One region of the Serratia sp. TSA_105.2 genome, then DNA from elsewhere that is predicted to be linked to it. Evidence: predicted binding sites of a transcription regulator. Region 1 holds the regulator's gene; each other region holds the start of a gene.
The links. Region 1 encodes PurR, which represses purine synthesis genes. Its sites were predicted from a motif close to CANGCAAACGTTTGCNTG; they were not measured.
Positions count from the first base shown of each region.

Region 1 (9,760 bases):
ATAAAAAACGGCCCATATGACTCTCGCCCCGGCGGAAAGCGAATGGCGCTGTAAAGGAGGAAGCAATGTCGTTTGAATTACCTGCATTACCGTATGAGAAAAACGCGCTCGAGCCGCACATCTCCGCTGAGACCCTGGAATACCACTACGGCAAACACCACAATACCTACGTGGTTAACCTGAACAACCTGGTGAAAGGCAGCGAGTTCGAGGGCAAATCGCTCGAAGAGATCATCAAGACCTCTAACGGCGGCGTCTTCAACAATGCCGCGCAGGTGTGGAACCACACCTTCTACTGGCACTGCCTGTCGCCACAGGGCGGCGGTGAACCGCAGGGCGAACTGGCGGCGGCGATCGTCAAATCCTTCGGCTCCTTCGCTGCGTTCAAAGAGCAGTTCACCGATGCCGCAGTGAAAAACTTCGGCGCCGGCTGGACCTGGCTGGTGAAAAAACCAGACGGCGCGCTGGCGATCGTCAACACCTCCAACGCGGCCACCCCGCTGACCGGTGAAGACAAACCGCTGCTGACCGTTGACGTGTGGGAACACGCGTATTACATCGATTACCGCAATGCGCGTCCAAAATACCTGGAAAACTTCTGGGCGTTGGTCAACTGGACCTTCGCCGCGGAAAACCTGGCGTAAGCGCAGGTTCTGAGGTGATGAGGCGCAGCCAGGCTGCGCCTTTTTTATAACCGGGGGTAAATCAGTTCAACGCGGCAACGAAGCTGAAAGCGATAATGACCGCTAACGCGCAGACGGTGGTGAACAGCGACATCTTCAATTCGGTATCCATGACAACTCCTTTAAAATGGGCTTTCCTAAGGATAAAAGGCGCACAATTAGTACGTCAAATCATTTTCCCACAGTTCGCCGACAAAATCTTGTTATCATTTCCCGGTTTATAATCTCGATTACCTCTTCCACTTTTGTTCAATATGCGACAAAATTCGCAGTTCACAACTGCGTACCGGCATCCATGCCCCTCCTGATTAAGCGCTGAAGACTTCAACACACTAAAAACTCAGTTTTCGCTTCTCTGGAGAAGGATCTACGTAGGCAAACGATTAACATCACACTTACATGCTGTAAACATGTGAGTTCAGGAGTCATTCCTTACATGGCAACGATTAAAGATGTGGCCAAACGCGCGGGCGTTTCCACCACCACCGTTTCCCACGTCATCAATAAGACTCGTTTCGTCGCCGAAGAGACCAAAGCGGCCGTGTGGGCCGCCATCAAAGAACTGCACTACTCGCCGAGCGCCGTGGCGCGCAGCCTGAAAGTCAATCACACCAAGTCGATCGGCCTGCTGGCCACCTCGAGCGAAGCGCCCTACTTTGCCGAAGTGATCGAGGCGGTGGAAAACAGCTGCTACAGCAAGGGCTACACCCTGATCCTGTGCAACTCACACAATAATCTGGATAAGCAGCGCGCCTATCTGGCGATGCTGGCGCAAAAACGCGTCGACGGCCTGCTGGTCATGTGCTCCGAGTACCCCGATCAGCTGCTGGGCATGCTGGAAGACTACCGTAATATCCCGATGGTGGTGATGGACTGGGGCGCTGCGCGCGGCGACTTCACCGATACCATCATCGATAACGCGTTCGAAGGCGGCTATCTGGCCGGCCGTTACCTGATCGAGCGCGGCCACCGCGATATCGGCGCCATTCCGGGCCAGCTGTCGCGCAACACCGGCGGCGGCCGTCATCAGGGCTTTATGAAGGCGCTGCAGGAAGCGCATATCGACATCCGCGAAGAGTGGATCGTCCAGGGTGACTTTGAGCCGGAGTCCGGCTACAAGGCGATGCACCAAATCCTGTCGCAAAAACAGCGGCCGACCGCGGTATTCTGCGGCGGCGACATCATGGCGATGGGCGCCATCTGCGCGGCCGACGAGCTGGGGCTGCGGGTGCCACAGGATATTTCTGTGATCGGCTATGACAACGTGCGCAACGCCCGCTACTTCACCCCGGCGCTGACTACCATTCACCAGCCGAAAGAGCGTCTGGGCGAAATGGCCTTCACCATGCTGCTGGATCGCATTATCAGCAAACGCGAAGAGTCGCAGGTGATCGAAGTGCATCCGAAGCTGATCGAACGCCGCTCGGTCGCCGACGGCCCGTTCATCGACTACCGCCGCTAATCCCCCGCGCCGGAAGCCTGCGCGGCTTCCGGTTCCACCTCGCTCAGCCACTCCTGATTCAGCGTTTCCCCATCGCCCAGATACGCCAGCAGCCAGCTCATCGCCGGTGACGGTTTATCCTGCTGCCAGGTCAGGCAGCAAGGGCTGGCAGGAAACGGCTGCTGCAGCTGCAACGCCTTCAACTCACCGCGCTGCACCCGCGGCAGCGCCCGATGCGCCGGCATCATGCCGACGCACAGCCCGGCGCACAAACAGTCGAGCGCCGAAGTCCAGTCCGGCACCACCAGCCGCCGCTGGTTATCCAGCGTCCAGGTGACGCGCTTGGGCAGATTGCGCGAGGTGTCCTCCAGGCAAAGCGAAGGGTACGGCCGCAGCTGATCGTCATTCAGCGGCCCCGTCAACTGCGCCAGCGGATGTTGCGGGCTGACCACGCACAGCCAGTTCATATAACCCATGTCGCGGAAGGCGAAACCGCCGCCGACCGGCACCGCACGGGTGGCGCCGATCGCCATATCCGCCCTGCCGTCCACCAAGGCATCCCACACGCCGTTGAACACCTCGGGTTGCAGCATCAATTCGACGTCGGGGAAATGACGGTAGAAATCCAACACCAGCTGACGGCTGCGCTGCGGTTTGACGATGATGTCGACCGCGATATTCAGCTGGCCGCGCCATCCGTTGGCCACCTGCTGACAGTGGCGGCGGGTGTCGAGCATTTTTTTGATAACAACTCGCGCATCCTTGATAAACAGCGCGCCGGCCGGCGTCAACTCCACGTCGCGGTGGCGCCGCTCAAACAGCGGCACCGCCAGCCATTGCTCCAGCTGCCGTACGGTATAGCTCACCGCCGACGGCACCCGGTGCAGCTCCTGCGCCGCCGCGCTGAAACTGCCGGTACGCGCCACTGCGTCGACCACTTCAAGAGAATATTCAGACCACATCGCTTTGCCTTCAATTTTTTTAACAGCACTTTGCAAATATTACCGTTTCACAAGCAGAGATCCAGCCGGATACACTGGCCGGCGCTAAAAACCTGCGACACTAAAATATTAACGAGAAATACCATGCGAAATTCCTTTGGCTTTATGTTCTACCTCGCCGGCCTGAGCATGCTGGGTTATCTGGCGACCGATATGTACCTCCCCGCCTTCGGCGCCATGCGGGAGGAACTGCAAATTTCCGCCGGCGCGGTGAGCGCCAGCCTGAGCATCTTCCTGGCCGGCTTCGCCTTCGCGCAGCTGCTGTGGGGGCCGCTCTCCGACCGTCTGGGCCGCAAACCGGTATTATTGATCGGCCTGACGCTGTTCGGCCTCGGCTGCCTGGGCATGCTGTGGGTAGAGAACGCCGTGCAGCTCTGGATCCTGCGCTTTATTCAGGCCGTCGGCGTCTGTTCCGCCGCCGCCATCTGGCAAGCGCTGGTGGTCGACCGCTATCGCGAAGGCCAGGCCAATCGCGTATTCGCCACCATCATGCCGCTGGTCGCGCTGTCTCCGGCGCTGGCGCCGCTGCTGGGCGCCTGGCTGTTGAACCACGCCAGCTGGCGTGCAATCTTCGCCGTGCTGCTGGCCATCACCGTACTGTTGCTGCTGCCGACGCTGATGCTCAAAGAGCGTGCCAAAACGCAGCCCACCGCCGAGGCGCCAAAAAACGGCGTCAGCTTCTGGCGACTGTTGAAATCCCCGGTGTTCAGCGGCAACGTCGCCATGTACGCCGCCTGCTCGGCAGGCTTCTTCGCCTGGCTGACCGGCTCGCCGTTCATCCTCGGTGATATGGGCTATGGCCCGAGCGACATCGGTCTGAGCTATGTGCCGCAGACGCTGGCTTTCCTGCTGGGGGGCTATGGCTGCCGTGCCGCGCTGAAGCGCATCAATGGCAAAACCCTGCTGCCGTGGCTGCTGGTAGCTTATGGTGTCAGCATGGTGGCGCTGTATCTGGTGGCGACCCTGACCGCACCGACGCTCACCACGCTGCTGATCCCGTTCTGCGTGATGGCGCTGGTCAACGGCGCCGGCTATCCGATCATGGTGGCTAATGCGCTGATGCCGTTCCCGGAAAGCAGCGGCAAGGCCGCCGCGCTGCAAAATACGCTGCAGCTGGGGCTGTGCTTTGTGGCGAGCATGCTGGTGTCGGCGTTCATTGCCCAGCCGCTGTTGGCGACGGTGACGGTAATGGTATCGACGGTGATCCTGGCCGCGCTGGGGTATTTCCTGCAGCGGGGAAAAGCAGTTGACGCGCAGCAAAAGGCGCAGCGGGAACATGCTAACTCAGCGTCATAATTACCAAGTTTAATAATCACTTAAAGAATATGCGTGCCGAGTGCGATTTACAGTTGAGTCAACGTCTCGGCACGCCTATACTCAAAAACAACCTTGTAAAGTAACACCTTATAATCTCTATATCTCAATTAGCACTTGTGTACGCGCTTTGCGTCACACTCTTTTTTTAAGGATGCGTTTATCCCGCGCCGTTCGCGCCGGGTCGTTTCTTTAAATTTCCTCTGTTCATAGTCGGATATCAGACGCCGCGGGCCTATTTTCCGCCGGTAAACGTATGCACCCGCAGAAATTGTCTAAGCTGTTTCCTAACGGGTCATCAGTCAGAAGAAGGTGATGGAGAAGCTATGAGTTCATCGTGTATAGAAGATCTGAGCATCCAGGACAATCAGTGGTACCGTATCGCGCACGAAATGCTCGGTCTGGCCGGCATTGAAATCAACGGATCGCGCCCTTTCGATATTCAGGTTAAAAATCCCGATTTCTTTAAACGCGTCCTGCAGCAAGGGTCGCTGGGCCTGGGCGAAAGCTACATGGACGGTTGGTGGGAGTGCGAACGGCTGGATATGTTCTTCCAGCGCGTGGTCAGCGCCGGGCTGGAGAAGAAACTCCCCCACCACCTGAAAGATACCCTGCGTATCGCCGCCGCGCGCCTGACCAACCTGCAATCGAAAAAGCGCGCCTGGATCGTCGGCAAAGAACATTACGATCTCGGCAACGATCTGTTTACCCTGATGCTCGATCCTTACATGCAATATTCCTGCGGCTACTGGAAAGACGCCACCACGCTGGAGGAAGCGCAGGAAGCGAAGCTGCGGATGATCTGCGAAAAACTGCAGCTGCAGCCAGGTATGCGCCTGCTGGACATCGGCTGCGGCTGGGGCGGTCTTTCCGCCTATGCGGCGAAGCATTACGGCGTGTCAGTGGTCGGCGTAACCATTTCTGCCGAACAGCAGAAGCTGGCTCAGGCGCGCTGCGCCGGGCTGGATGTGCAGATCCTGCTGCAGGATTACCGCGATCTGCATCAGCAGTTCGACCGCATCGTGTCCGTCGGTATGTTCGAGCACGTCGGGCCGAAAAACTACCGCACCTATTTCAACGTGGTAGAGCGCAATCTGGCGCCGCACGGCCTGTTCCTGCTGCACACCATCGGCTCCAACAAAACCGACATGAACGTCGATCCGTGGATCAACAAGTACATTTTCCCGAACGGCTGCCTGCCTTCAGTGAGCCATATCGCCGAAGCCAGCGAGGGCCATTTCGTGATGGAAGACTGGCACAACATCGGTGCCGACTACGATCGCACGCTGATGGCCTGGTTCGAACGCTTCAAACAGGCGTGGCCACAGCTTGCCCCGCGCTATTCCGAACGCTTCGAGCGGATGTTCAGCTACTACCTGAACGCCTGCGCCGGCGCCTTCCGGGCGCGCGATCTGCAGCTGTGGCAGGTGGTGTTCAGCCCGAAAGGCGTTGAAGGCGGCATTCGCGTCGCGCGCTGAACGTTTCCCCCAATGAAAAAGCCCCGGCAACATCATCGCCGGGGCTTTTTTTTGCTCTTTCGGACCCTGCGGGTTAACCGCAGTAAACGCGAATGATTTTATCGTTGCTATCGCCGAGGAAGTTCAGGCGGCGCAGGTTGAAATCCATGGTGACGGCAGAGTTGTACGGAATGGCGCGCACCTTGGCGTCGATCCGCACGCCTTCCAGCGAGGTCATCGGCTTACCGACGAAGTTTTGATACTGCGAAGCACCGCAGGTATCGTCCGCATCGGCCATTTGCGCGCCGGCGCCCTGCTCAGGTGAGCTGCTGCAGGCGCTCAGCGCCAGCAACGCGGTTAACAACAACGTTTTCCCATAAAACTTCACGCGTTTCTCCTCTCTGCTTATGATTCGATACCGGCGGCAACGCCGGAATCGCTGTCAGTCTTTGTGCGCCGGCGCCATCGCCGCCGCCAGCGTCGCTTCCCGGTTGGCCAGCACGCGCTCGACGGTGTCCACCACCGCCTGCGTTTGCGGATCGATTTCGATGTTCACCTTGTCACCCAGGCGTTTCTTACCCAGCGTGGTGCGATCCAGCGTTTCCGGGATCAGGTGCACACAGAAACGGTTATTCACCACTTCGCCGATGGTCAGGCTAATGCCGTCGATGCCGATGAAACCTTTGTGCAGCACATATTTCATCAATTCCGCATTCGGCATGCGCAGCCATACCTGGCGATTATTTTCCGAGGTATAAATCTTGGCCACTTCCGCCGTGCAGATAATATGGCCGGACATCAAATGGCCGCCAATTTCGTCATTGAACTTTGCCGCGCGCTCGATATTGACGATGTCGCCCAGCGCCAGGTCGCCGAGGTTGGTCAGGCGCAACGTTTCCTTGATCAAATCGAAGCTGACGCGGTTGCCTTCCACCGCGGTCACGGTCAGGCAGCAGCCGTTATGGGCCACCGACGCGCCCAGCTCCAGCCCCGGCAACAGCTCGGCAGGCATCTCGATCACGTGGGTGCGGAAATTGGGTTTCTCATCAATGGCGACCAGCGGCGCGGTGCCTTGTACGATACCGGTGAACATATGTGCCTCTTCTTGCTAAATAGGTTAAAACGCTCCCGGCAGTTTGCCCCAGTTGGCGCTGAAAACCAAATCCGCGTAGGCAAAAAACGCGGGCCTGCGCATTTAATAACTATTTATCTGCGGCGTTTGCTTAACGACGCCGAGCAGGTACAATCTTTTTGACAAAATTCCGCTATTTTAATTGTTGTCCTCTCGCGACAGCCCTCCCTCCCACATATATAAATAGAAAAGGTGTATGCGTGCAGAAGTACTTAATTGAAGCGCGTAGTTTATTGGCTCTCGCTATCCCGGTCATCATCGCGCAAATATCGCAAACCGCCATGGGCGTGGTGGATACCATCATGGCCGGCGCCTATAGCGCCACCGACATGGCGGCGGTTGCGGTCGGCACCTCCATCTGGCTGCCGGCCATCCTGTTCGGCCACGGCCTGCTGCTGGCGCTGACCCCGGTTATCGCCCAGCTTAACGGCGCCGGGCGGCGCGATCGCATCGCTCACCAGGTGCGTCAGGGTTTTTGGCTGGCTTCCGGCGTGTCGGTGCTGCTGATCGTGGTGCTGTATAACTGCAAGTTCGTCATCGACATGATGCACAACATCGATCCGCAGCTGGCGGATAAAGCCGTCGGTTATCTGCACGCCATCATGTGGGGAGCGCCGGGTTACCTGTTCTTCCAGGTGATGCGCAACCAGTGCGAAGGCCTGTCCAAAACCAAGCCCGGCATGGTGATCGGCTTCCTCGGTCTGCTGGTGAATATCCCGATCAACTACATCTTCATCTACGGCAAGTTCGGCATGCCGGAGCTGGGCGGCGTCGGCTGTGGCGTCGCCACCGGCAGCGTCTACTGGCTCATGTTCCTGATGATGCGCTGGTACGTGAAGCGCGCACCCTCGCAGCGCGACATCAAACGCCAAACCGGTGATCTCGGCCGCCCGGACTGGGCGGCGCTGAAGCGCCTGATCGGCATCGGCATGCCGGTGGCGCTGGCGCTGTTCTTCGAAGTCACCCTGTTCGCCGTGGTGGCTCTGCTGGTTTCGCCGCTGGGGATCGTTGCGGTCGCCGGCCACCAGATCGCGCTTAACTTCAGCGCGCTGATGTTCGTGCTGCCGCTGTCGCTGGGCGTCGGCGCCACCATCCGCGTCGGTTACCGTCTGGGGGAAGGTTCGGTCGAAGGCGCGCGCGTCGCCGCCTACTCCGCCATCGGCGTCGGCGTCACCATGGCCATCTGCACCGCGCTGTTTACCGCCACCTTGCGCGAACCGATCGCCCTGCTGTACAACGATAGCCCGGCGGTGGTGGCGATGGCTTCGCAGCTGATGCTGCTGGCGGCGCTGTACCAGATTTCGGATTCGGTCCAGGTGATCGGCAGCGGCGTGCTGCGTGGTTATAAAGATACCCGCGCGATCTTCTTCATCACCTTCATCGCTTATTGGGTGTTGGGCCTGCCGAGCGGCTATCTGCTGGCGTTAACCGACGTGGTGGTGCCGGCGATGGGGCCGAGCGGTTTCTGGATCGGCTTTATCATCGGCCTGACCTTCGCCGCCATCATGATGGCGCTGCGCATGCGCTGGCTGCAGAAACAGCCGACCGCCGTCATCCTGCAGCGATCCACGCGCTGAGCCCACGCCCGGCCGGTTTCCTCCCCGGCCGGGCCGCGGTTTGCAGAAAAAAACGCCGGACTGCGCATAACCTCAGCAATCGCGTGAAATACCGAATAAAATTGCGCTTTTCCCCTTGCCAGCACGCGGGTAGCTCGTTAATATTCGTCCCCGCTGTCAGCCATGACAGACAGGAAAAGATGCGTCCGTAGCTCAGTTGGTTAGAGCACCACCTTGACATGGTGGGGGTCGGTGGTTCGAGTCCACTCGGACGCACCAAATTCCTGAAGCAGTACAGTGCGTCCGTAGCTCAGTTGGTTAGAGCACCACCTTGACATGGTGGGGGTCGGTGGTTCGAGTCCACTCGGACGCACCAAATTTCAGAAACAGCCCAGTGCGTCCGTAGCTCAGTTGGTTAGAGCACCACCTTGACATGGTGGGGGTCGGTGGTTCGAGTCCACTCGGACGCACCATATTGCTGATTCACCTCACCCTGTCGCGTTATACTTCCCGTTGTATCGTCTCTGCCGACCGCCCGATTATGATGCCGTTCGCGCCGTGCTACCGCCACCAACCATCAGGAACGCCACATGACCAGCTTTACCGCCAAAACCGCCTTTTTACCGCTTGGCAATGGCCCTGCCCGTCGTGAAGGCGTGATGAGCGACGGTTCACCGGCGGCGGAAGTGCGTTTCGAGGCCGGCGACTTCGGCCAACTGCAAAAACCTCCACATCCAGTGCAAACCCGGGTGATCTCCGGTGAGTTCGAGTTTACCCTCGGCGGCGACACCCGGATGGTACGGGCCGGCGAGAGCCTGATATTGCCGGCCAACGTCGCCAGCGGTTGCTTCTGCCTGAGCGCCGGCGTGCTGCTGGAAATCCCCCAAACGCGCTAACCCATAGGTACAAAAAGGTTATTTGCGCAACAAGCAACCCACAACGCGTTGCATTTGCGCCACATTTAGCCCCGTTTTGCTATATCCGCCGCACCGCCGCGGTTTTTTATTTTGTTTCCCGCCGCTTAGCCTTTATAATGCGCAACGTCTATCAGTTGAATGGTTTCAGCCCTTGATCTGCGAAAACGCTATAACAACACGATCTGATCTTACCCCGTTGCGCAGCATCCCCGCGCCCCCGCGCGGGCTGAATTTTTCCGCCCCACTTCAACTGTCGTCA
Region 1 is NZ_JBQZFT010000001.1:847,845-857,604, forward strand. Features, by position in the region: gene sodB (superoxide dismutase [Fe]) at 66-644, shown strand; gene cydH (cytochrome bd-I oxidase subunit CydH) at 706-795, opposite strand; gene purR (HTH-type transcriptional repressor PurR) at 1,120-2,145, shown strand; gene punR (DNA-binding transcriptional activator PunR) at 2,142-3,086, opposite strand; gene punC (purine nucleoside transporter PunC) at 3,210-4,421, shown strand; gene cfa (cyclopropane fatty acyl phospholipid synthase) at 4,766-5,917, shown strand; gene ACUTSC_RS03840 (I78 family peptidase inhibitor) at 5,991-6,284, opposite strand; gene ACUTSC_RS03845 (riboflavin synthase) at 6,339-6,989, opposite strand; gene ACUTSC_RS03850 (MATE family efflux transporter) at 7,229-8,605, shown strand; tRNA gene ACUTSC_RS03855 (tRNA-Val) at 8,787-8,863, shown strand; tRNA gene ACUTSC_RS03860 (tRNA-Val) at 8,884-8,960, shown strand; tRNA gene ACUTSC_RS03865 (tRNA-Val) at 8,981-9,057, shown strand; gene ACUTSC_RS03870 (cupin) at 9,175-9,480, shown strand.

Region 2 (9,760 bases), on a different contig from region 1:
ATGGTTTTATTTTGCCAATAGCACCGCAGAACTGCACTTCCCTGCATTCAATATAACCGTAGCCCGCCCCCGAGGTAAAATACCGGCCGCTCAGTAAATCGCCGAATACGCGTTTTACGGCGTTTTTCCGCCAATTTTGCTGCTCAGGTAACACCTTGACGATAAAAAAATATTATCTATGCCTCCCCTGTCGCCGTACGGGAATTGGGTAGAGAATGGAACGGCTGTCTCTCCTTCTTTCTTGATTGCTCATGGTGAAGCATGTCTCTGGTGTCGCAAGCGCGCAGCTTGGGTAAATATTTTCTGTTGCTCGATAATCTGCTGGTGGTTTTAGGCTTCTTTGTCGTTTTTCCGCTTATTTCGATCCGCTTTGTCGATCAATTAGGATGGGCGGCGCTGATCGTCGGCATCGCACTGGGTTTGCGCCAGCTGTTGCAACAAGGGCTCGGCATCTTTGGCGGCGCCATCGCCGATCGCTTCGGCGCCAAGCCGATGATCGTCACCGGCATGTTGCTGCGCGCCGCCGGTTTCGCCACCATGGCGATGGCCGATGAACCCTGGATCCTGTGGTTCTCTTGTGCCCTGTCCGCCCTCGGCGGCACGTTATTCGATCCGCCGCGCACCGCTTTGGTGATCAAACTGACCCGTCCGCACGAGCGCGGCCGTTTTTTCTCGCTGCTGATGATGCAGGATAGCGCCGGAGCGGTGGTCGGCGCGCTGATCGGCAGTTGGCTGCTGCAGTACGATTTCCACTTTGTCTGCTGGGTTGGGGCGGCGATCTTCGTGCTGGCCGCCGGCTGGAACGCCTGGCTACTGCCGGCTTACCGCATCTCTACCGTGCGCATACCGATGAAGGAAGGCATGCTGCGGGTCCTGCGCGATCGCCGCTTCCTCACCTATGTCCTGACGCTGACCGGTTATTACATGTTAGCGGTACAGGTGATGCTGATGATGCCGATCGTGGTCAACGAAATCGCCGGTTCACCGGCGGCGGTGAAATGGATGTATGCGATTGAAGCAGCGCTGTCGCTATCGCTGCTCTATCCGCTGGCGCGTTGGGGAGAAAAACACTTCCGGCTTGAGCAGCGCCTGATGGCGGGCCTGTTGCTGATGACGCTCAGCCTGCTGCCGATCGGTCTCGCCACCAGTTTGCAGGGCGTGTTCACGCTGATCTGTTGCTTCTATCTGGGATCGATCATCGCCGAACCGGCGCGCGAAACGCTGAGCGCTTCGCTGGCCGATCCGCGTGCGCGCGGCAGCTATATGGGCTTTAGCCGCCTGGGCCTGGCGCTGGGCGGCGCGTTGGGTTATACCGGCGGCGGTTGGATGTACGATACCGGGCGGACGATGAACATGCCGGAGCTACCCTGGTTGCTGCTGGGGGCAGTGGGCTTCGCTACGTTGCTGGCGCTGTACTGGCAGTTCAGCCCGCGGCGCAGTGCGTCGATGCTGCTTCCCGGCGGTTAACGCCATAGAAATCCGGCCGAATCGGCAACAGCTGCTATCCTGTTAGTAAAAACACCCACAGGAGCCCGTCGGCATGAGCGAAGAAGCAAAATTACCGCAACTACTCGAACATATGATACTGAACTTGCGCATGATTTATGCGCGTTCCACCTTGGTGGAAAAGGCACTGGCCCATATCCTCGCCAGCGACGCCGGCCTGAAAAACGATATTATCAAACAGCTGCAGGTCGTCACCGCCACCAACGAACGTGACAGAATCGACCTCGAAGAAGCTCGCAATCACCTGATCGATGTGCTCAACTCAGTACCGGCCAAGAAATAACGCCTCCTAGCCCGCGCCGGCGCGCGGGCAATATCGCAATAACGCACCATCCAACACACGCACGTCAAGACAGCCTCGATAAGCTGTGGTAACTATTGCTGTTAAAACCTGACAACCCGGAGCAAGCATGAAACTGTTCATTTACGATCATTGCCCATTCTGCGTTAAAGCCCGCATGATTTTTGGCCTGAAACGTCTGCCGATTCGCCTGGTCACATTGCTCAACGACGATGAGACGACCCCGTTCAACCTGATCGGCCAAAAAATGGTGCCTATCCTGGTCAAAGACAACGGCGATGCGATGCCGGAAAGCCTGGATATCGTGCGCTATGTCGACAACCTTGACGACAAACCGGTGCTGACCGGCCGCACCAACCCGGCCATTGCCGAGTGGCTGCAGCGGGTCGGCGGTTACAGCGCAAAATTGCTGTTGCCGCGTATTGCGCATGCCGATTTCGAAGAGTTTGCCACCGACAGCGCCCGCCGTTACTTTATCGATAAAAAGCAGGCGTCTATCGGCGATTTTGCCGAGCATCTCGCCAACAGTGCCGATCTGATCGCCGAACTGGAAGCCGACCTGCAAACGCTGTCGCCGCTGATCGCCTCCGCCGACGCGGTGAACGGCGAACTGTCCGAGGACGATATCCACCTGTTCCCGCTGCTGCGCTCATTGTCGATCGTCGCCGGCGTTGCGCTGCCGGATAACGTGGAAGCCTACCGCAACCGCATGGCGCAGCGCAGCGAGGTGCCGTTGCTGCTGGATATGGAACAATAACGTTCAAGAATGACAAATAAGGATATGGCGTACTGATGTTGAAAATGGTGCTCGCCACCGCTCGCGATCGGGCGCGGCTGAAGGAAATTACCTCCGTTCTGATTCGTTATGGCCTGCAAGACGTTCTGCGTCTGCTGGGCCTGGGGGCTTTGCTGCGCGGCGCCCGCGCTGAATCCGCCCAACAGGACGCACAAACCCTGCCTGAGCGGCTGCGCGAAGCGCTCGAGGCGCTGGGCCCTACCTTCGTCAAATTCGGTCAGATCCTGGCCACGCGTTCCGACCTGCTGGATCCGGCCTGGACCGACGAACTGGATCGTCTGCACAGCCGGGCAGCGGTGTTGCCATGGGAAACGCTGGCGCCGCAGATCGTTGCCGACCTGGGCGGCGAGCCCGAGCGGCTGTTCGCAGAATTCGATCGTACGCCGCTGGCGGCGGCGTCGATGGCGCAAATCTACCGCGCACGCCTGCACAGCGGCGAACAGGTCGTGGTCAAAGTGCTGCGGCCCGGCCTGGCGAAAACCATCCACGCCGATCTGCGGCTGCTGGCCTCGCTGGCGGAAACCGTGGAGCAGCAGAGCCCCGCGCTGGCGCGCTATCGGCCGCGGCAGATGGTCAGAGCGCTGGCGACGGCGCTCAATCATGAACTGGATTTGACCCACGAAGGGCATAACTGCGACCGCGTCGCCGGGATGTTTGCGCGTCAACCTGACGTCGTCGTGCCGAAAATCTATTGGCAATGGTCTTCCCCGCGCCTGTTAGTGCAGGAATACTTGCCCGGCACCGCGCCGGAAAACCCTCAGCAGCTGGCGGCAGCGGGCTTTGACGGCCCACTGCTGGCGCAACGCGGCGCCCGCGCCTTTATGAGCATGGTACTGGAGCATCGGCTGTATCACGCCGATCCCCACCCCGGCAACGTCATGGCGCTGAGCGGTGACCGCGTCGGCTTTATCGACTTCGGCATGGTGGGCCAGCTGTCCGAGCGGCGACGCAATCAGTTGCTCCTGCTGCTGCAGGCCATCGCCGATCGTCAGTCCGAAGGCATCGTCAACACGCTGATCGCCTGGTCGGACAGCGAACCGCTGGATCTGATGGATCTGGAGCTGGCGGCGCAAAACTTCCTCGACAAACAGGCCGCCGCCACCCTGACCTTGGGCAAGGCCCTGACCGATCTGCTGGTGATGGCGCGTGAACACCAGCTGGCGCTGCCGCCCGATCTGGTGCTGCTGTTCAAGGCGTTAATCACCGCCGACGGCGTGCTGCACCGATTGGATCCGGCCTTTGACATCGTGGCCACGCTCAAACCGATGCTGCAACAAACCGTGCTGCAACGCTATGCACCCGCTGCCGTGCGCCAGCGGTTGTTGGCCCTGGGCGGGGAAGCGCTCGACGCCGGAGAGGAGCTGCCGCAAACCCTGCGGCTATTGGTTCGCCGCCTAAAACGCGGGCGGCTCAATGCCGATATCAACGTCAGTAATCTTGGCCAGTTGAGCAAAGCGCTGGAACGCGCCGCCGTTACCCTGGCTATCGCCATCGTCACCGCCGCTTTTGCCCTGGGGCTGGCGCCTTATCTGATGCATTCGTCGCTGCGGCTGTGGGGCATTCCGCTGTTCCCGCTGTTGGGGGGCGCAGCCTGCCTGGCCGGCGTGGTGCTCTTGGCGCTGCGATTGCGGCGCTGACGCTTTCGGCGTTATCCGATAGGTGTCGCCCGCTTTTGCGCGCACTATCCTCTGCACATCGCCTTCTGCCGTTTTCACGCGCAGGTGGAACGTTTATAATGATTAATCAATTATCTGCAGCACTTTTCGCCAGCAGTCGCAATGAGGCATTAATGAAGAAGATCCTGATGGGCGCAGCCGCCCTGCTGTTCGCCGGCGTATTGGCCGGTTGCAATCAACTGACCCAGTACACTCTGAGCGAGCAGGAAGTGAATGATTACCTGCAAAAACACAACGACTATCAGAAGCAGATCGGCGTGCCCGGCCTGGTGGACGCCAACATCGTGCTGACGCAGCTGCAAAGCCAGATCGGCCGCAGCGAGCCGGGTAAAGTCACCCTTTCCGGCGACGCCAAGGTCAACATCACGTCGATTCTCGGCCCGCAGGCGGCGGATCTGAAACTGACGCTGAAAGCGCAGCCGGTGTACGACCGTGCACAGGGCGCCATTTATCTGAAAGACATGGAACTGACCGATTACAGCGTGCAGCCGGAAAAAATGCAGACGGTGATGAAAGCGCTGACGCCATATCTGAACCAGTCGCTGAAGTCTTATTTCGACCAAAAGCCGGCTTATGTGCTGAATCCTGACAACAGCAAAACCGAAGCGCTGGCGAAAAAACTGGCGAAGGGATTGGAAGTGAAACCGGGTGAGTTGGTGATACCGTTTAGCGACTGACCGCGTCTTGATGCATCAAGCCCGCCGCCAGGCGGGCTTTTTATTGCGGAAAACGATTACTGCGGCGCGCTGTAGGCGATCTCGCCGGTGTTGCAGTTGAGCGTCACATTGTAGGTTTTATCCACTTTGGTGCCACGCACCGTCAGCGGCACCTGCCATACCTGCTCCTTGCCGGTGATGGCATCCGGGCTGACCCAGGCGATCGGGGTAGCGGTGCCCAGCAGTTTTTTGTCCGCCTCCCAGCGCGTAATGCGATTCTGCAAGAAATCACGCTTGACCTGGGCGGCGATATCCGCCGGCTGCAGACCGGCACACTGCCCCACCTTGGCGGTGCGTTGCTCTTGATCCTGCGCCCACACCGCAGTCGATGCTCCCATCATGGCCAACAAGGCGATAGCCAAACCCGTTTTTTTCATATGTCCTCCCGTTGTGATTAGCGCTATCCGGGCGCCCATCCCTGGCTCACAACAGGGTTTCGGCAAAGAGTTACCGTTTGACGAACTCGATGACAAACAGCGCATCCAGGCCCGGATAGATTTCCTTGATCACCTGCTTCAGCTCGCCCAGCGACATGTTCTCCTGCTGTGCGTGGCGCTCGGTCAGCGCATCCAGGCGCACCGGCGTTACCGACAGCACTTCGATAAAGCAGAAAAACACGCCGTCTTCATTGCGGCTTACGCGCAATACCTCGCCCGGTTCGAAGTGCGACTCACTGGCATCCCGAATGGTGATGGTTTTGCGCCCGGCCAGAATGTCTTGCTCAAAGCGGCTGAAGAAAGTTATTTCACGGCTCATTTTAGATCCTTTTTCATCACAACACCGCAACATAAGTCATTATGCCGCTTGCTTTTCTGACGTAGATCCCTCTTTTGAGTTAGAGACCGTTTTTTTCGCTTTCGCTTCCGTCGGTTTTTTGCCGGTTTCCGCCGGCGATGCGCCGCGCAGAATCAGGCCCAGCGCATCCTTATTCTCTGCCAGGAAGAAGCTCAGCCCTTCGCGCTGTTCATCGTCCAGGTTCAGCGGCGCCTGTTGCAGCCACTCTCCGAGGTTATCCGCCAAATCCAGCATTTTGTCGTAGGCGTCGGCTTCTTTCTTGCTCGCGAAAGTCATTTTTTCCTCACCGTTTCTCACCACCACATATTTAACTTCAACCGCCATGCGTGCGTCCTCAAATACTCAAATACCTGTAAATACATACAGTATAAATAGATAATGGCGGGAAGGCAAACCGCCGCCCGCCTTCGGCTTATTTCAGCAGCCGCACCTTGCAGCTCTTGCCTTTGATTTTGCCCTGCTGCAGCTGCTGCAGCGCCTTGCGCGCGCTGGCTTTACGGATCGCGACGTAGGCGTGCACCGGGAACATGTCGATCTTGCCCACTTCCGCCGCCGTCAGCCCGGCATCGCCGGTCAGCGCGCCAAGGATATCGCCGGGGCGGATCTTCGCCTTGCGGCCGCCGTCGATGCACAGCGTTACCATCTCCGCCTCCAGCGAGCCGTTGGCGGCCCCGCTCAACTCGGACACCGGCGCCCAATCTACGGCCATCTGCAGGTAGTCTTCAATCGCATGCGCCCGCGCCATTTCCTGCGGCGTGCACAGGCTGATCGCCAGCCCGCTCATGCCGGCGCGCCCGGTACGACCGATACGGTGCACATGCACTTCGGGATCGAACGCCAGTTCGTAGTTAACCACCAGCTCCAGTTCTTTGATGTCCAGCCCGCGAGCGGCGACGTCGGTCGCCACCAACACCCGGCAACTGCGGTTGGCGAAGCGCACCAACACCTGGTCGCGATCGCGCTGCTCCAGATCGCCATGCAGCGCCAGTGCGCTGATGCCGCGGGCCTCCAGGGCCTCAAGCACCGTTTGACAATCGCGTTTGGTATTGCAGAACACCACGCAGGACGCGGGTTGATGATAACGAATGGCCGACACCAGCAGCGCCGGGCGCTGATCGCGCGTGGTTTCATAGAAGCGTTGTTCGATGGCGGTCTGCGCTTCGTCATCGTCCACTTCGACGCTCAGCGGCTGGCGCTGAACGCGATCGCTGATGCGTTCGATGCCCGCCGGGTAGGTGGCGGAAAACAGCAGCGTCTGACGCTGCGGCGGCGTGTAGCTGATCACATCGTCGATGTCGTCGGCGAAGCCCATGTCCAGCATGCGATCGGCCTCATCCAGCACCAGCACCTTCAGCTCGTCCAGCAGCAGCGTTTTCTTGCGCAGATGCTCCTGAATGCGTCCCGGCGTCCCCACCACGATATGTGGCGCGTGCACCAGCGAATCGAGCTGTGGCCCCATCGGTTGGCCGCCGCACAGCGTCAGGATTTTGATGTTTTGCGTGAAACGCGCCAGGCGACGCAGCTCTTTGCTCACCTGATCGGCCAACTCACGGGTGGGACAGAGCACCAGCGCCTGCGTGGCGACCTGAGCAACGACGATGTTATTCAGCAGACCAATGCCGAATGCCGCCGTTTTACCACTGCCGGTTTTCGCCTTGGCGCGCACGTCTCTCCCTTGCAGGATGGCGGGCAACGCGGCGGCCTGCACCGGCGTCATTTTGGCGTACCCCAGTTCGTTGAGGTTAGCCAACTGTTCGGCTGGCAGAGGCAGGGAAGAAAAAGAAACTGTGCTCACGGCGATAACTCTTATATGACGAATGGAATGGCGGCGCGCCCGCAGGTTGGCGCCGAATCAGCGCTAAATGATAACAGAGATGGGCGGCGTTACGGGGTGCGAGCATAAAAAAACCCGCCGGCGGCGGGTTTCTCGGCGGCTTAGTCGTTAAATAGCAACGACGTTGGCTGCGGCAGGGCCACGTTGGCTGTCCTGGATGGAGAACTCAACCTGCTGGCCTTCAGCCAGGGTCTTGAAACCATCGCTAACGATAGCGGAAAAATGAACGAAAACGTCTTTAGAACCGTCGGCAGGCGTGATAAAGCCGAAGCCTTTGCTTTCGTTGAACCATTTTACGTGACCAGTGATCTTGCTCATTTGTGTTTCCTTTACTTGATAAACCTGCCTTGACGGCACGAGACGCGAAAACCTTGCTATATGTAGGCCTTCTTTCGCCGTCGCTTATTAACGCACAATCGCCCATACAGGGCAAATATTTCTGCTTGTTATAAAAACAGTAAGTTAGCAACAAACTTGGCGCGGCGGCTGTGCACGCAATCGTTTTCGTATATACTGCCCGCCGATCATCAATCCGCTTACTTTCACCGATCCAGGTACGAAACTATGTTAACGATTGGAACTGCCCTGCGCCCTTCCGCCACCCGCGTTATGTTGCTCGGCTCCGGGGAGCTGGGTAAAGAAGTCGCCATTGAATGCCAGCGCCTCGGCCTGGAAGTGATCGCCGTCGATCGCTACCCCGACGCCCCCGCCATGCATGTGGCGCACCGCAGCCACGTCATCAATATGCTGGACGGTGACGCGCTGAAAGCCGTGATCGAACAAGAGCGGCCGGACTATATCGTTCCCGAAATCGAAGCGATCGCTACCGCCATGCTGGTCGAACTTGAACGCCAGGGCCACCGCGTAGTGCCCTGCGCCGAAGCCACGCGCCTGACCATGAACCGTGAAGGCATCCGCCGTCTGGCGGCGGAAGAGCTTGACCTGCCCACCTCCAGCTACCGCTTTGCCGACAGCGAGGCAACTTTCCGGCTGGCGGTCGAGCACATCGGCTACCCGTGCATCGTCAAACCGGTGATGAGTTCTTCCGGCAAAGGACAGAGCCTGATCCGCTCGCCTGAGCAACTGCAAAGCGCCTGGGATTACGCGCAACAGGGCGGACGCGCCGGCGGCGGCCGGGTGATCGTCGAAGGGCTGGTAAGGTTTGATTTTGAAATTACGTTGCTGACCATCAGCGCCGTGGACGGCGTGCATTTCTGCGAGCCGATCGGCCATCGTCAGGAGGATGGGGACTATCGCGAATCCTGGCAGCCGCAACTGATGTCGGCGACGGCGTTGAGCCGTGCTCAGACTATCGCGGAGAAGGTGGTGAAAGCCCTGGGCGGTTTCGGCCTGTTCGGCGTGGAGCTGTTCGTCTGTGGCGACGAAGTGATCTTCAGCGAGGTGTCACCGCGCCCGCACGATACCGGCATGGTCACGTTGATCTCACAGGATCTGTCCGAGTTCGCTCTGCACGTTCGCGCATTTCTCGGGTTGCCGATCGGCGCCATCCGTCAGTTCGGCCCTTCCGCTTCGGCGGTGATCCTGCCACAGCTCACCAGCAGCGATGTGCGCTTCAGCGGCCTGGGAAACGCGCTGCGCGGGCACAACCAGCTGCGCCTGTTCGGCAAACCGGAGATCGCCGGGCAGCGTCGCCTGGGCGTAGCGCTGGCGACGGCGAGCACGACGGAACAGGCGGTGGAGCAAGCGAAACAAGCCGCCGCCGCCGTGGCGGTCAACGGCTGATACTCACGGGGCCGCTTACGCGGCCCCGATAACGTCAATAGTCTTCGTCATCTTCAGCATCGTCATCCCGCGACGCCTCCGGTGCGGCCTCATGCTGCTCGTCTTCATCATCCTCATCGAACAGTACCGCAACCTGAGCGCCCTGATGCTTCTCGCGAATTTCCTGCGCAACGCGAGCAATGGCTTCACCGCTGCTCATGCCCTGCTCCATCAGTTGATGGATACGATCCGCCGCTTCCTGCTGCTCCGCGTGACTCAGTAATGGCATACCTGCATGCATGTGTCGTTCTCTCCGGCAAAAGGGAGAAGGAGTATACGCGCTAACGCGGCGGATCCCAACGTCTTGTGCCTCAGACCGGTTGCGAGCAGCCGCTATCGCTGCGCCACTGCTTC
Region 2 is NZ_JBQZFT010000012.1:48,003-57,762, forward strand. Features, by position in the region: gene mdtH (multidrug efflux MFS transporter MdtH) at 262-1,467, shown strand; gene ACUTSC_RS22590 (hypothetical protein) at 1,541-1,789, shown strand; gene grxB (glutaredoxin 2) at 1,917-2,564, shown strand; gene ACUTSC_RS22600 (AarF/UbiB family protein) at 2,600-4,240, shown strand; gene ACUTSC_RS22605 (lipoprotein) at 4,393-4,956, shown strand; gene yebF (protein YebF) at 5,013-5,372, opposite strand; gene yqfB (N(4)-acetylcytidine aminohydrolase) at 5,443-5,751, opposite strand; gene ACUTSC_RS22620 (YebG family protein) at 5,791-6,114, opposite strand; gene dbpA (ATP-dependent RNA helicase DbpA) at 6,203-7,585, opposite strand; gene cspE (transcription antiterminator/RNA stability regulator CspE) at 7,733-7,942, opposite strand; gene purT (formate-dependent phosphoribosylglycinamide formyltransferase) at 8,189-9,367, shown strand; gene ACUTSC_RS22640 (YoaH family protein) at 9,402-9,647, opposite strand; gene ACUTSC_RS22645 (glycosyltransferase) at 9,718-9,760, opposite strand, start outside.
Region 2: the regulator PurR is predicted to act here: its motif matches at 8,116-8,133, upstream of purT (formate-dependent phosphoribosylglycinamide formyltransferase).

Region 3 (9,760 bases), on a different contig from region 1:
GCGCCGGCCTGGCGCGCCTCTTCCGCCGCCAGATTGATTTCACGCCGTTCGCCGCTGAAGGAGATAGCCAGCAACAGATCGCGTTTGTCCAGCGCCTGCACCGCCGCCAGTTGAACGTGCATGTCCGCTTCGGCCACCGCCATCACGCCGATTTTCAGCAGCTTGAAGGAAAAATCCTTGGCCACCAGCCCGGAAGCGCCGATGCCGATCAGCATTACCCGGCGCGCCTGGCGCAGCATGTCCAGCGCCTGATGCAGCCGCTCTTCGCTGTTGATGTCCAGCGTCGCGCGCAGCGCCGCCTGCTTTTCCGCCAGCAGTTTTTCACCGACGATTTTCAGCGTGTCGCTGCTGAGGATGTGGTTGTGAACGGTCACGACCGGTTCGGCCTGCGGCTGGGCCAGCGTCTCGCTCAGCGCCAGCTTCAACGCTGGGAAACCTTTATAGCCCAGCTTTTGGGCGAACTTCACCACGCTCGACTGGCTGATGCCGGCCAACTGGGCCAGCTTTTGCGAGCTGAGATGGCGCGCCTGCTCGGCGTTGTTCAGCAAAAAATCCGCCAGCTTGCGGTCGTTTTGCGCCAGTGTCGGATACATCTGGCGAATGCGCAGAAGGGTACTCATTGATCTTTCCCTGGAAACCAGCGGCCATTTTGCCACGCAGGCGGCGAAAACGCGCGGTGAAAATTTTTGTGAGCTCGTCGTTAAAATAGCAAATAGCGCTCGCTTTGTTGAATAAAATATTCAAATATTGATTTAATTTTGTGAATTAAAAATTCAAAGGTGAACAGATGAACTTAGGCGCACTGGTATCGGAAACCCGCAACCCGGCCTCCATGGGGCTGGATGAGATGTCGACGCTGGAGATGGTCCGCTGCTTTAACCAGGAAGACCGCAAGGTGCCGGAGGCGATCGAAAAGGTGCTGCCGGCGATCGCGCAGGCGGTCGATTTGGCCGCGGCGGCGCTGAAGGCCGGTGGGCGGCTGATTTATTTGGGCGCCGGCACCAGCGGCCGATTGGGGGTGCTGGATGCCTCCGAGTGCCCGCCGACCTTCGGCGTGCCGCACGGCGTGGTGGTGGGGCTGATCGCCGGCGGGCCGGGCGCGCTGCTCAAGGCGGTAGAGGGTGCGGAAGACGATGAGGCCCTGGGCGAAGCCGATCTCCGGGCGCTGAATCTGACCGCCGTCGATATGGTGGTGGGATTGGCGGCCTCCGGGCGCACGCCTTATGTGATTGGCGCACTGCGCTTTGCGCGCGGGCTGGGCTGCCCGACGGCGGCCATCTCCTGCAACCCGGATTCGCCGATCGCACACGAAGCGCAGGTGGCGATCTCGCCGGTGGTGGGGCCGGAGGCCCTGACCGGCTCGACGCGCCTGAAATCCGGCACTGCGCAGAAGCTGGTGCTCAACATGCTGTCGACCGGTGCGATGGTCAAGCTGGGCAAGGTCTACCAGAACCTGATGGTGGACGTGAAGGCCACCAACGTCAAACTGGTGGATCGCGCCTGCCGCATCGTGGTGGAGGCCACCGGCGCCGAACGCGCTCAGGCGGAGGCGGCGCTGGCGCAGACCGGCTTCGAAGTCAAACCGGCGATCCTGATGCTTTTGGCCGGCGTCAGCGCTGAAGAGGCGCAGCAGCGGCTGCAGCGGCACGACGGCTATCTGCGCGCAGCGCTGGCGCGTTAATTCACGGTGGGGGCGGCGATGGACAAGACAACGGCATTGGCGACACAGATCCTGGCGGGCGTGGGGGGCGAGGGTAATATCCTCAAACTGGAGAACTGCATGACGCGGGTGCGCGTCGAGGTCAGCGACGAGCAGCGCCTGGATCTGGCCGCCCTCAGGCAGCTGCCCGGCGTGAAGGGCTATATCAAACAGGGTGAGCAGCATCAGTTTATCGTTGGCCCAGGCGCAGCCGCCAAGGTGGTGGATGCCATGCGCGAATTGCTGAGCGGTAGCGCGCAGCCCGTTGTCGCCGTCGGTGACGTGGCCCGCATCAAGGCGCAGGCCAAGCAAAAATACGCTGCGCCGATGAGCGGCGCGCTGAAAAAACTGGCCGATGTCTTTATTCCGCTGATCCCGGCGTTTATCGCCTCGGGCCTGATCACCGGCATCATCAACCTGCTGAAACGGCCTGACATCGCCGGCCAGCTGGCGGTGGACTACCCGAACGTGCTGGGGCTGTTGGCGATCTTCGGCAGCGCGGTGTTCGCCATCATGAACATTTTGGTCGGGGTCAACGCCGCGCGGGTATTCGGCGGCTCTCAGGCGATGGGCGGCGTCATGGCCGGCATTCTCTCCAGCCCGGCGCTGGCGCAGATTACCTTGTTCGGCGAGGCGCTGCAGCCGGGGCGCGGCGGGGTGATCGCCGTGCTGCTGGTGGTGGCATTGATGTGCTGGGTGGAGAAACGCCTGCGCACGCTGCTGCCGGAATCGGTCGAACTGATCCTTAACCCACTGCTGACCACGCTGGTCACCGCCTCGCTGGCGATCCTGATTCTGCAGCCGATCGGCGGCATTATCTCCGACGCCATCGCTCACGGCGCCAATCTGGCGATCGACAAGGGCGGGCTGTTGGTGGGAGCGCTGCTCTCGGGGCTGTTCCTGCCGCTGGTGCTCTCCGGCCTGCATCAGGGGCTGGTGCCGATCCACGTCGAGCTGGTGCAGGCGCACGGTTCCAACCCGCTGCTGCCGATCCTGGCGATGGCCGGCGTCGGGCAGGTGGGGGCGGCGCTGGCGGTGCTGTTGAAAACCCGCAATGCGCGGCTGAAAAAGGTGATCAAAGGGGCGTTGCCGGTCGGCATTCTCGGCATCGGCGAGCCGCTGATCTTCGGGGTAACGCTGCCGCTGGGCCGGCCGTTTATCGGCGCCTGCCTCGGCGGGGCGGTCGGCGGGGCGCTGATCAGCTACTGGAAGGTGGCGACGGTCATCACCTTCGGCATTTCGGGGCTGCCTTTGGCGTTGACCATCGTCTCAGGTAAGGTGATGTTGTATCTGGCGGGGATGCTGATTACGATTATCGCCGGTTTTCTCTTCACCTGGATGATGGGGTTCAACGATCCCGAGGAGTAGCGTTTGAGCGACAAGCAGCAACAACCGGCCGCAGAGGGGCGCCGTGTGGTCTTTTTCGATCTGGACGGCACCCTGCATCAGGAGGATATGTTCGGCAGTTTCTTGCGTTTTCTGCTGCGCCGCTTACCGCTGAACCTGTTGCTGGTGATACCGCTGCTGCTGCCGATCGGTCTGGCACTGCTGCTGCTGGGGCGCGCCGCGCGTTGGCCGATGAGCCTGCTGCTGTGGGCGATCACCTTCGGGCGCGCCGAAGCGAAGCTCAAGGCGCTGGAGCGGCAGTTTATCGAGGCCTTTCGCCAGAAGGTGACCGCGTTTCCGGTGGTGCAAATGCGGCTGCGGCAGTACCTAGAGGAGCACGATGCCGAAGTGTGGCTGATTACCGGCTCGCCGGAACGGCTGGTGGCGCAGGTGTATCGCGATTCGACGTTTCTGCCGCGCGTGCGGTTGATCGGCAGCCGCATCACGCGCCGCTGCGGCGGCTGGGTCTTGACCCTGCGCTGTCTGGGGGCCCAGAAAGTGGTGCAGCTCGAGCAAAGGCTCGGTGCGCCGCTAAAGCTGTACAGCGGTTACAGCGACAGCAAGCAGGATAATCCGCTGCTGTTCTTTTGCGAGCACCGCTGGCGGGTAAGCAAACAGGGCGAGCTGCAGCAGCTGGAATAAACAAAGGGCGGAGATTTCCGCCCTTTCTGCTTTTATCGGCTACGCGATCAGTCGTCGGTTACGTCGTGCGGCTTGCGCCCCAGTTGCCAAATCTTCTCCGCATAATGCCCCAACGCCCACAGGCTCAGGCCGAGCAGCGCGAAGAAAATCGTCTTCGGCATGCTGTCCCAGAAAAACTCGAACAGGCGGGTATACAGGTTAATGCCGAGAAAGGTCAGCCCGAAGCCGCGCAGCATGGCGTCGTCATGCTTCAACCCCAGCCAAATGGCGGCGAGGGCGACCAGCCCGAACAGCAGGCTCCAGTGGAACAGCTCAATCTGGCGCGCGCGGTACCAGCTGTCGAGATCGCCGTAGTTGCCGAAGATAGACAGCAGCCACAGGGCGATAAACAGGTACAGCAGGCCCATCGCCAGCGACACCCGCTGCAGGCCGCGTTGCGCCAACAGCGGCCGCAGCAGCAACGCGGCGGCGATCAGCACCGCACCAAAGGCGATAAAGCGAATCGGGTAGCTCATGCCGAGCCAGTAGGCGCCCCAGCCGGACAGGTAGCCGGTCTCGGCGCCGAAGGCGTTGCCGAGCGACAGCAGGGCGAACCACCACACCAGCCCGGAGCGGCTGAACCAGCCGATCGCGCCGTACAGCAGCGCGGCGACCAGCAGCAGCACGGAAACCCGGCCGCTGCCGTTATCCAGCCAGACCCCCAGCTGCCATAAGGCGCAGGCGGTAAGCAACACGGCGACAAACAGCGCCGCCTCATTGCCGTAGCGTTTTTCCGGGTGCCGTTGGCGGCGGCGCAGCGCCCAGACGTAGGCCAGCGCCGCCAACACCCCGGCGATCGCCATGCATACCGGCGCGTCGAGGCGGAACAGTTCGCTCAGCCATTCAAGCAGTGCGCTGTCGGCGAACAGGCTGGTGACGGCGATCAGCAACGAGGCCAGCGCGGCGATAAACGCATAGCGCGCCAGCCGCCGCCAGTCGAAAGGCTGCACGTCCACATGCAGCAGCAACTGCTGCCGTTGCTCGGGCGTCAAGGCGCCTTCCCCAACCCAGCCGTCCAGCGCCTTGCGCACCACGACCGCGTTCTTTTTACTGAGTTTCATGCTTCTTGTCCCTGAATCACACGCTGATTCGGCCAGTATAGCCATTGGCGGGTGGCTACGACAAAGGGAGGCTAGTGTGTATAATGCCCGCCGCAAAAGCGCACGAGGAATTATGCGATGACTGAATATAACGATGAGTACTGGATGCGTCAGGCATTGCAGCTGGCCCTGCGCGCGCAGGAAGAGGGCGAGGTGCCGGTGGGTGCGCTGCTGGTGCTGGACAATCAGGTCATCGGCGAGGGCTGGAACCGCCCGATCGGCCGACACGATCCTACCGCACACGCCGAGATCATGGCGCTGCGCCAGGGCGGCGCGGTGCTGCAAAACTACCGTTTGCTGAACGCCACGCTGTACGTCACGCTGGAGCCCTGCGTGATGTGCGCCGGTGCGATGGTGCACAGCCGCATCCGTCGGCTGGTGTATGGCGCCGCCGACGAGAAAACCGGCGCGGCCGGTTCACTGGTGGATATTCTTCGCCATCCGGGCATGAACCATCAGGTGGAGATCGTCTCGGGCGTGCTGGCGGACGAATGCGCCGCCACCCTGAGCAATTTCTTCCGTCTGCGCCGTGAACAGAAAAAAGCGCTCAGGCTGGCGCAGCGGGCGGCGGAGAAGCCGGAATAATCAGTGGTTGAGCGCCAATTCCGGCATCACCGCCGGGTAGCCTTTCCCCAACGCCTCCTGCTCGGCGGCCGCTTGCGCCGCCTTTCTCTCTTTTTCCTGCAGATAGCCCACCAGGCTGACCTGGTAGCGGCGGATGTTCTCTACATAGTTGTAGGCTTCACGCCCGCGCGCATAGCCGTAGGTCAACTGCGGATAGTAGCGCTTTTGGCTGAGCATCGGCAGGCGCTGTTTGACGTCGACCCAGCTGTCCGGATTGCCTTTTTGCGTCTTGGTCAGCTTGCGCGCGTCCAGCATGTGGCCCCAGCCCATGTTGTAGGCCGCCAGCGAGAACCAGATGCGCTCGTCTTCCGGCACGCTGTCCGGCACCTTGGCCATTAGCCGCTGCAGGTAGAGCGCGCCGCCCTGAATGCTCTCTTCCGGATCGAGGCGGTCGTTGACCCCCAGGCCGTCGGCGGTGGCGCGGGTCAGCATCATCAGGCCGCGCACGCCGGTGGGTGAGGTGGCCTGCGGATTCCAGTGCGATTCCTGATAGGCGATGGCCGCCAGCAGCTTCCAGTCGATCTCGTTGGCGTGCTTCTCGAACAGCGGGCGGAAGTTGGGCAGCACCGAGTCGATGGCCGACAGGAAGGTTTTGGTGTCCACATAGTCGAAGCTGCCGACGTGGCCGAGGTATTTCTCTTCGAGCCGCGCCAGGGTGCCGTCGTCCACCATCTGGCTGTAGAAGTCCAGCATCGCCGCGTACAGGCTGTCGTCGCCGTCGCGTTTCAGATACCAGGTGACCGGTTCTTCGTCGGTGACGTCGAACGCCACCGCCAGCTGCGGATGGATGCGCTGCAGCAGCGCGATGGTGACCGAATCGCCGAGGGTGTAGTCCAGCTTGCCGTCGGCCACCCGCTCCAGCAGCTCTTTGGAGGTGAGATCGCTGGAGGACTCCCAGGCGAGATCCGGGTATTTATCCTGTTTGAGCTGCTTTAGCGTGCTGACGTGCGCGGAACCGGAGGCGACCGCCAGCTTGCCTTTAATGTCGGCGAAGCCTTTTGGCCGCGGGGTGCCCAGCCGGTACACCAGCTGTTGGGAAACGGAGTAGTAGGCGGGGCCGGTGCGCGCGCGGCTGAGGCGCTCCTGATTGTAGATAAGGCCCGCCGCCAGCAGGTCGGCGTCGTCGTCGTCCAGATCGTCGAACAGGTCATTGATGTTCTGATGGGGGATCACCACCAGCTTCACCCCGAGGTAGTTGGCGAAGCGCTTGGCCAGTTCGTAGTCGAGCCCACCCGGCCCTTGCTTGGTGTTGAAATAGGTCAGCGGGGAGTTCAGCGTGCTGATACGCAACTCGCCGCGGGAAATGATCTCCTGGAGTTGCCCGCCCTGGCCGCTGCGCCAGGTGATATTGGGCCACAGGGCGAGAGCCAGAAGCAGGGTGACAACGCCGATGAGGATGTAGTTTATTTTAAGACGTTTCAAATAGTTATCCAGTGGTGGCACAGGTACGCCGGCGACGATAACCGCGAATTTTCTCATGGTTAAATCACCAGTGCGGGGGCATTTTGCGCAACAAAACGCCAGTGTGCAACTTTATTGACACGTTATGACAATTCGACGGTACGGCACGCTTTTATCAATAATCCCTACGCAAACGGTTTCGTCGGCGGCGAGGATTCTCTATAATGACGCGCGTTTTCCCCTGTTGCGCCCAATGAAGCGTCTTATCCGTCGCTTCGAAGACGAGAGAACTTTGATTATGGAAATTCTGCGTGGTTCGCCCGCTTTATCGGCTTTTCGCATTACCAAACTGCTGTCCCGCTGCCAGGACGCTCACCTGCCCGTCAGTGATATCTACGCCGAGTACGTCCACTTTGCCGATGTTAGCGCACCGCTCAGTGCCGAAGAACACGCCAAACTTCAACGGCTGCTCAAGTACGGTCCTTCTCTCGCCGAACACGCTCCCGAAGGCCGGTTGCTGCTGGTTACGCCGCGTCCGGGCACCATTTCTCCCTGGTCTTCCAAAGCCACCGACATCGCCCACAACTGCGGTTTGCAACAGGTGCTGCGGTTGGAACGCGGCCTGGCGTTCTACGTCAATGCGCCCGAGCTGACGGAAACCCAGTGGCGCCAGCTTGCCGCGCTGCTGCACGATCGCATGATGGAAACCGTCTTCAGCGAGCTGCAACAGGCCGAACAGCTGTTCGCGCACCATCAGCCGGCGCCGTATCAGTCGATCGACGTGCTGGGCGCAGGGCGCACTGCGCTGGAGCAGGCTAATGTCCGGCTCGGCCTGGCGCTGGCGCAGGACGAGATCGACTACCTGCTGAATGCCTTTACCGATTTGGGGCGCAACCCGACGGATATCGAACTTTATATGTTCGCGCAGGCCAACTCAGAGCACTGCCGCCACAAGATTTTCAACGCCGATTGGATCATCGACGGCGAACAGCAGCCTAAATCGCTGTTCAAAATGATCAAGAACACCTATGAGCAGACGCCGGACTACGTGCTGTCGGCGTATAAAGACAACGCCGCGGTGATGGAAGGCTCGCAGGTCGGCCGCTTCTTCGCTGCGCCGGACAACGGCAAGTACGATTACCATCAGGAAGAAGCGCACATCCTGATGAAGGTGGAAACCCACAACCACCCGACGGCGATCTCGCCGTGGCCGGGCGCCGCGACCGGCTCCGGCGGTGAGATCCGCGACGAGGGGGCTACCGGCCGCGGCGCCAAGCCGAAGGCCGGCCTGGTGGGCTTCTCGGTGTCCAACCTGCGCATTCCCGGCTTTGAACAGCCGTGGGAGCAGGATTTCGGCAAGCCGGAACGTATCGTCACCGCGCTGGATATTATGACCGAAGGCCCGCTGGGCGGCGCGGCGTTCAACAACGAATTCGGTCGTCCTGCGCTGCTGGGCTACTTCCGTACCTATGAAGAGCGCGTCAACAGCCACAACGGCGTCGAGCTGCGCGGCTACCACAAACCGATCATGCTGGCGGGCGGCATCGGCAACATCCGCGCCGATCACGTGCAGAAAGGGGAAATCACCGTCGGCGCCAAGCTGGTGGTGCTGGGCGGCCCGGCGATGAATATCGGCCTGGGCGGCGGCGCGGCCTCGTCGATGGCGTCAGGCCAGTCCGATGCCGATCTGGACTTCGCTTCGGTGCAGCGCGACAACCCGGAAATGGAGCGCCGCTGTCAGGAAGTGATCGACCGCTGTTGGCAGTTGGGCGACCAGAACCCGATCCTGTTTATCCATGACGTCGGCGCCGGCGGCCTGTCCAACGCCATGCCGGAGCTGGTAAGCGACGGCGGCCGCGGCGGCCGCTTCGAGCTGCGCGATATCCTCAACGACGAGCCGGGCATGAGCCCGCTGGAAGTGTGGTGCAACGAATCGCAGGAACGTTACGTGATGGCGATCGCCCCGGCGCAGATGGCGCAGTTCGACGAGATCTGCCGCCGCGAGCGCGCACCTTATGCGGTGATCGGCGAAGCGACCGAAGAACAGCACCTGACGCTGAACGACCGCCACTTCGACAACCAGCCGATCGACATGCCGCTGGACGTGCTGCTCGGCAAGACGCCGAAAATGACCCGCGACGTTACCCGCCTGCAGGCGCATGGCGAGGCGGTGCAGCGTGAGAACATCACGCTGGCCGACGCGGTGAAACGCGTGCTGCATCTGCCGGCCGTTGCGGAGAAAACCTTCCTGATCACCATCGGCGATCGCACCGTTACCGGCATGGTGGCGCGTGACCAGATGGTCGGCCCGTGGCAGATCCCGGTTGCCGACTGCGCGGTCACCACCGCCAGCCTGGACAGCTACTACGGCGAAGCGATGTCGCTCGGCGAACGTGCGCCGGTGGCGCTGCTGGACTTCGCCGCTTCCGGTCGCCTGGCGGTCGGGGAAGCGCTGACCAACCTGGCCGCCACCGAGATAGGCAGCCTGAAGCGCGTGAAGCTGTCCGCCAACTGGATGGCCGCCGCCGGCCACCCGGGTGAAGACGCCGGCCTGTACGAAGCGGTGAAAGCGGTGGGCGAAGAGCTGTGCCCGGCGCTGGGCATCACCATCCCGGTGGGCAAAGACTCCATGTCGATGAAAACCCGCTGGCAGGAAGGCAACGAACAGCGCGAAATGACGTCGCCGCTGTCGCTGGTCATCACCGCCTTCGCCCGCGTGGAGGACGTGCGCCACACCGTGACGCCGCAGCTGCGCACCGATAAGGGCGACAGCGCGCTGCTGTTGATCGACCTGGGCAACGGCCATAACGCGCTGGGTGCCACCGCGCTGGCGCAGGTTTATCGCCAACTGGGCGACAAACCGGCCGAC
Region 3 is NZ_JBQZFT010000008.1:70,355-80,114, reverse strand. Features, by position in the region: gene ACUTSC_RS20095 (MurR/RpiR family transcriptional regulator) at 1-620, opposite strand, end outside; gene murQ (N-acetylmuramic acid 6-phosphate etherase) at 788-1,681, shown strand; gene ACUTSC_RS20085 (PTS transporter subunit EIIC) at 1,700-3,067, shown strand; gene yfhb (phosphatidylglycerophosphatase C) at 3,071-3,727, shown strand; gene ACUTSC_RS20075 (DUF2157 domain-containing protein) at 3,775-4,827, opposite strand; gene tadA (tRNA adenosine(34) deaminase TadA) at 4,945-5,451, shown strand; gene mltF (membrane-bound lytic murein transglycosylase MltF) at 5,452-6,912, opposite strand; gene purL (phosphoribosylformylglycinamidine synthase) at 7,187-9,760, shown strand, end outside.
Region 3: the regulator PurR is predicted to act here: its motif matches at 7,078-7,095, upstream of purL (phosphoribosylformylglycinamidine synthase).